Linked DNA regions of Thermogemmata fonticola. The protein of the gene in region 2 interacts with the protein of the main gene of each other region in a pairwise test. Links are inferred from orthologs where the notes say so. Each region holds a gene or a part of one and is shown on either strand. Other genes may lie near its edges. The genes, in order: H0921_RS04275 and def.

The links.
Region 1: the proteins of def (region 2) and H0921_RS04275 interact in binary tests that used the Escherichia coli proteins (3 or more experiments, as listed by UniProt). The link is inferred for Thermogemmata fonticola from one-to-one orthologs.

What each region holds. Positions count from the first base shown.
Region 1 is NZ_JACEFB010000002.1:166,197-169,514, forward strand. What follows is about bases 120-3,116. They hold H0921_RS04275 (aspartate-semialdehyde dehydrogenase), read right to left. Parts: upstream 2,134-3,116; coding sequence 1,105-2,133; downstream 120-1,104. Other genes in these bases: truA (tRNA pseudouridine(38-40) synthase TruA), read right to left, coding at 185-1,075; H0921_RS04280 (M81 family metallopeptidase), read left to right, coding at 2,324-3,116. Outside these bases: H0921_RS04265 (2-keto-4-pentenoate hydratase), read left to right, coding at 1-70; more of H0921_RS04280, read left to right, coding at 3,117-3,318.
Region 2 is NZ_JACEFB010000011.1:95,001-98,062, reverse strand. The notes cover bases 298-3,038. They hold def (peptide deformylase), read left to right. Parts: upstream 298-1,256; coding sequence 1,257-1,820; downstream 1,821-3,038. Other genes in these bases: H0921_RS13625 (ABC transporter ATP-binding protein), read right to left, coding at 2,999-3,038; H0921_RS13630 (PilZ domain-containing protein), read right to left, coding at 1,988-2,581; H0921_RS13640 (elongation factor G), read left to right, coding at 298-1,044. Outside these bases: more of H0921_RS13640, read left to right, coding at 1-297; more of H0921_RS13625, read right to left, coding at 3,039-3,062. UniProt on the Escherichia coli protein: Removes the formyl group from the N-terminal Met of newly synthesized proteins. Requires at least a dipeptide for an efficient rate of reaction. N-terminal L-methionine is a prerequisite for activity but the enzyme has broad specificity at other positions.

The DNA.
Region 1 (3,318 bases), on a different replicon or contig from region 2:
CCAACCGGGGGACCATCTCCGGGGCGACTTTGGTCCTTTGGGCCAAGTGGAAGTAAGATTCACCTCATAGCGGTTTCCTGAGATCGATGAGCCGAGAGAGCGAATGGACTGAACTCTGGCGTAGTGTGGTATTTGGAACGTGGCCGAAGAAGTTCGGACCTTTTGGGCCGTCGGTATTGGCAGGCTATGATTCCGGCAGGGATGGCGCTGGGGGTGGCGGCTGGTGGACATCGATGAGCAGGGGCAGCAGTGCCAACTGGTCAGGCTGCTGGTTCGAGAAAGGGGACGGGGCGGTAAGGGGGAGCGCTCTACACCATGGTGACATGGCGAGGTCAGTTTCATAGCGGACTTTTAGGAGAAACAGCCCTTGCGGCGGTGCAGTTGGGCCGGCCGATCGGCGGTCGCGACGGAACAGAACTTCCTGCAGGCGGCTGATAGGCCATTTTCCTCGCCCGACTTCGATCAGGCTGCCGACGATGGTGCGAACCATGTTGTAGAGGAAGCCGTCGGCTTCCACCTCGATAAAAAGGCAATGTGCTACGGTGTAGAGATCAACGGCCAGTACGGTTCGCCGGGTGCTGAGCCGTTCGGAACCGGAGGTGGCGAACGCGGAGAAATCATGGCGGCCCAGAAGGGCGCGGGCGGCTTCCTGCATGGCGGCCACATCTAGTTTGCCGCGCACATACCAGGCATAGCGGCGGAGAAACGGGTCCGGTTGGTCTCCTGTCTGCACTACATAGCGATAACGCTTGGAGCGGGCATCCTTGTTAGCATCGAAGCTTTGGGGCACTTCCACCAGGCATGTCACTGCCACATCAGGAGGTAATTGGGAATTGACGCCCCGCAGGAGCGTAGAACAGTTCAAACGTGTCTGGCTGAAGAAATTGGCTACTTGGCTGAGCGCATGAACTCCAGCATCTGTACGACCGCTGCCATTGAGACGCAGGGCAGGCTCCTGAGTGATGGCCGCTATCGCCCGCTCGACCGTTTCCTGGACACTCCGTTGTCCTGGCTGTCTTTGCCAGCCACAGAAATCGGTACCGTCATAACGGAGAGTGATGGCAAAGTTGCGCACAGCTCGTGCCGGCCCTGGGAGCAGGGAGTTCAGTTGCGGGGTGTGACAATCCCGCGGCGCAGCAACTCTTCTGCACATTGAACAGCATTGGTGGCGGCCCCTTTACGCAGATTGTCTGCGACCAGCCACAAACACAAAGCCTGGGGATGGCTGGGGTCTTGCCGGACCCGGCCCACATAGGTCAGGTCTGTCCCGGCGGCATGGATTGGTTGGGGCACTTCTCCCTGCCGTTCATCCAGCAAGCGGACACCTGGTGCCTGGCGGAGGGCTTCCCGTGCTTCCTCCACTGAAGGTGTGCGGTGAAACTCCACGGTCACCGCCTCACTATGGGCCACCTTCACGGGGACGCGGACACAGGTGGCACACACTCCGATTCCCGTATCGCCCAGGATCTTCTTCGTTTCCTGAATGACCTTGTTTTCCTCTTCCGTGAATCCGTTGGTATCGAGAGTCCAATCCAGGGTCAGGACATTGCCAGCAAGTTGGCCGCGGTGGGCTGCAGGAGGGGGGATAGGTTCCCCACGCACCCAGGCTTGCAATTGCGCCTCGAAATCCACCAACCCTTTGGCGCCTTTCCCGGACGAGGATTGATACGTGGCGACGACCACCCGTTTGACCCGCCAGCGATCATGGAGGGGCTTGAGAGCCACACACAAAGGAATCGCCGCACAATTCGGGTTAGCGACAATACCCTTTTTGATTTGGTGCAACTGCTCAGCGTTGACCTCCGGCACGACGAGTGGGCAATCGGGGTCCATTCGCCAAGCTGAGGAATTGTCGATGACGATCGCTCCAGCGCGAGCGGCCAGAGGGGCATATTCCCGGCTCACTGCGCTTGGAGTGCTTCCCAGGACAATCTGAACCCCCTCGAAAGCCTCGGCGCGAATGGCTTCCACAGGGTAGATTTGCCCTCCGAATTCAACGGTTTTGCCAGTACTGCGAGCCGACGCTAGGAACTTGATCGAGCGTACGGGAAACTTTCGTTCCAGCAGCACGCGCCGCATCAGGTCTCCCACGGCTCCTGTTGCCCCGACGATCGCGACATCCACACCCGCCACGCTGGTCGCCCCCGATAATTCTGCCTTTATGCTTGTTTCAGTCCCATACCATCTGTTTGGAAGCAGACCCACTTAATACATCACATTAGTGAATCGAAACCTTTTCGGGAATGTGGGTCCCAGGAATTGGCGGGCATTGGGAGAGCAGGGATCGGCATCATGCCCCGACTGCCGGGGGGAGGTCGATGAAATGCGTGTGGCTGTGGCGGGTTGCCTGCACGAGTCCAACACTTTTGTGGGAAGCTGGACCGATCGCCGCTGCTTTGTCGAAGGCTATCTGGGTTGGGGGGAGGCGTTGATACCCGTCTGGGGTCCTGCCCATCATGAAGTGGGTGGCTTTTTGGCTGCCTTGGCGCAGGAAGGTGTGGATACAATCCCGATCGGAATGGCTTGGGCCACGCCGGGAGGCCCGGTGACCGATGCGTTCTTTGATGAGGTTTGCGATCGGTTCTGCACGGAATTGCGTCGTTGTCGTCCCGATGGCATCCTCCTGGCGCTCCACGGCGCAATGGTCACGCCCCGTTTCCATAGCGCTGACACCGAACTCTTGTCCCGCGTCCGGTCTGCTGTCGGCGATGACATTCCTGTAGCTGTTACTTTGGATTTCCATGCCAATGTCACCGCGGAAATGGCTGACTTGGCCGACATCATCGTTGCCTATCAGACTTATCCTCACGTGGATCAATGGCAGTGCGGATACAAGGCAGCCCAACTTCTCATAAGTGCCCTTCGGCAGAAACGCCGTCCCGTGACAGTTGTGGCCAAACCTCCGTTATTCATTCCCATTTTGGCTCAGGAGACGCAACAGCCACCGATGAGCGAACTCCTGGAGCAGGCCCGGCAACTCGAACAACGTCCGGGAGTGCTGGCGGTCAGCCTTGTGGCGGGGTTCCCCTATGCAGATGTGCCGGCGATGGGAGCCTCGGTGGTGGTGGTGGCCCAAGGAGACCAGCGTCCCGCAGCCGCCGAAGCGGCGGAAGAATTGGCTGCCTCTTTGTGGTCCCGACGTCACCAACTCCAGGTTCCGGCATATACGATCCCGGAGGCGGTCCAGCGGGGGTGCACGGCTCCGAGCACGCCTGTTCTCCTCATCGACCTGGGAGATAACATCGGAGGCGGTACAGCGGGGGATGGCACCCGATTACTGGAAGAGTTGCTCCGCCAGAAAGTGCAGGGGTTCCTGGC
Region 2 (3,062 bases):
GACATCAAGGAAAATATCCCCAAGCTCTACCACGTGCATGCCGACCCCGCCCGCGGCCTGGAGGAAATCGACCGGGGACCGGCCGGCGACATCGTCTGTGTCATCGGCCTCAAAGGCAGCGTCACCGGCGATACCTTGTGCGAGACCGCCCATCCGATCCTGCTGGAACCGATCACCTTCGCCGAGGCCGTCGTCAGCCAGTCCATCGAACCGGAAAGCAGCGCCGACAAGGACAAGCTGGCCTTCGCCCTGGAAGTGCTGCAACTGGAGGACCCGACGTTCAAAGTCCGCACGGATAAGGAGACGGGGCAGACGCTCATGAGCGGCATGGGCACCCTCCATCTGGAAGTCAAGAAGCACCGGTTGGAGCGGGACTTCCGCCTCAAGGTGCGGGTGGGCAAGCCGCGGGTCAGCTACCGGGAGATGCTGCGGGAAGCGCGCACTGTCACCGCCCGCATCGACCGCCTGGGGGACAAGCCTGCTTTCGCCGAGTTGACCGTCGCCTTCACCAATCACAAAAGCGACAAGCCCGTGGAAGTAACCTGTGCCGTGGATACCGAAACCCAACCGATCCCCCCGGCTTTCCTCGCGGCAGCCCAACGCGCCCTGAGCGAGGCCCTGACCACCGGCGAGCTGGGCTATCCCCTCATGCATACCCAGGCCCGCATCCTGGAGGCCCGCTTCGATCCCCAACTCTCCTCCGAGGACGCCTTTGTCGCCGCGGCCATTCGCGCCTACCAATTGGCCACCCAGGATAACGTCCTCCTGCTCGAACCGATCATGAAAGTCACCGTCACCACGCCCCAGCAGTTCCTGGGGAACATCCTGGGCGATCTGGCGGCCCGGCGCGGCGAAATCGACCAGCAGGAACTCAGCCCCACCGGCGACCGTGCCGAAGTCGTAGCACGCGTGCCCTTGGCCCGGCTCTTCACCTACGCCAACGAAGTGCGCAGCCTCAGTCAGGGACGCGCGGCGGTGACCATCGAACCTTACAGCTATGAACCGGCCCCGCCGGAAGTGCTCCGGGAACTGCTCGGCGAATAGCCGCCGCCAGGGATTTCCGAACGACGAGATGCATCCGCCTCCCCGCTGATCGAGGCACCCAAGCGAGTCGCCTCACCAGTCCTGTCAACGCAAGCCGTCCTACCAGCGGACTCATGACGCCGCCAAGCCCCAGAGGCTCTCCAGCTTGCGCTTCTATAATGCTGAGAGAGGAAATGCTACGCCCCTGCCTTATGCCTTCAGGACAAACCGTGATGACGTCATCACTGAAGATTGTCAAATATCCGCATCCGGCCTTGCGTCAGAAAGCCCAACCGGTCACCGCCATCACGGCCGAGGTACGCCAGGTAGCCGCCCGCATGCTCGAACTGATGTATGAGCATGAAGGCCTCGGTTTGGCCGCTCCCCAGGTCGCTCTCCCCTGGCAACTCATCGTCCTCAACTTCTCCGCGGACCCCGAAGACAAGGAGAACGAGTTCGTCGCCATCAATCCGGTCATTCTGGAAAGCAAAGGGTCGGTGGTGGGGCGTGAAGGGTGCCTGAGCTTTCCGGGGTTGTACCAGAACGTCCGCCGGGCCAAGACGGTCAAAGTGCAAGCCTACAATCTGCAAGGCGAACCTTACGAGATGCTCTGCCACGATCTGCCCGCCCGCGTCTGGCAGCATGAAATCGACCACCTCCACGGCATCCTCTTCATCGACCGGATGGGATCGCTGGGGCGGGAACGCAGTGCTCGCGAACTGGAACAATTCGTCGCCGAATTCGAGGAGGAAAAACGCAAAGGGCTGCTGCCTGCCGATCTCGCCCCCCGGCTCTAATCCTCAACCGAACCAATAGCGTCACGACCAGCGGATCGTCGGAGCGCTCGCTCATCCACCCCTCTACCTGATCTGCCCATTGCCCAAATGGAGGGGGAACGGGTTCCGGCGCTCCAGGGGCTACGCCGGATGCAGCCCCCAATCAGCCAAAACTATGCATCGCTCCATCAGCCGAAGAGAAGTAAAACATTCCAGGGCGGGGTTTGCTCGAACTCACAACCGACTTCGTAGTATTCCTCCTGGCGGCGGCAGTTGCGAACGATGACGTTGATATAACCGACGGTATCCGGGGCATGAGCGGCTCGGACTTTGAGCACCACTCCCCGCGGCACCTCTGTGGCCAGAGCAATACATAAACCGCCGGTGGAACGATCCAAGACGAAGCCATCCGTCACCCCGCGATGGAACAAGGGCGAGGCAACTGTTACACGCACCACGGCCCCGCCCCTGCGGATAGAGGCGCGCCGTTCAGCCAGGGCCAATTGCCGGGGCGCCCATTCCAGGGCGGCTTCCTCGGTGGCAGCATCCATCTTCTGGCTGGCTGCCGCAGCTTCTGCGGCACTCGCTAAACGTTCTGTGGCCGAGGGCCGCCGCCGCCAAGCGTAGAACCCCAAGATCAGCAGGGCAACCCCCAGTCCTACCCCCATAGCCAGGGCATTATCTTGCCACCACTGCACGAATGCATCCAAGTCCATCGTCCCCCACACCCCTGCCACCTCCGCCCAAATCGCTGCCCGCGGATGGGACACCGAAGCCGCCATCGAGCGGCCATCCCCCAATCGGAGCCATTCCTCCGTGGAGCCGGTCCGGCTTAACGAGGCTCCTCTTGGAAATGCCCCGGTACCTCGCCGACATGGGGCAAGCCCCGAACAGCTCCAGCAACTGCACAGGCACCACACACCTCCAGGGACTGCTCCCAGGCTGGAATGGCCCCCGTAACTGGAATGGCCCCCGTGTCTCTCGTTTTTCACTTCATTCAAAAACCTAGCACACAATCGGAAATGATTCAGAAAAGACCGTCCTGCCTGCTTTCGCCGCCAGCCGAAAAATGCGGAGGGATCAAAGGGAAAAGCCCGGCACGATCATGAGGGGGGAGTGAGGGAAACAGTGCAATCCAGAGGTATCCTGGAGAACGAGCGGGAGGCCGGGGCTGGCACCGCCGGCGCGGGGGAACCAGATTAGCTTGTGATGCCCTTGGTGATGCGCATAAAGACGTCTTCGATGTTGACTTCTTTTTCCTTG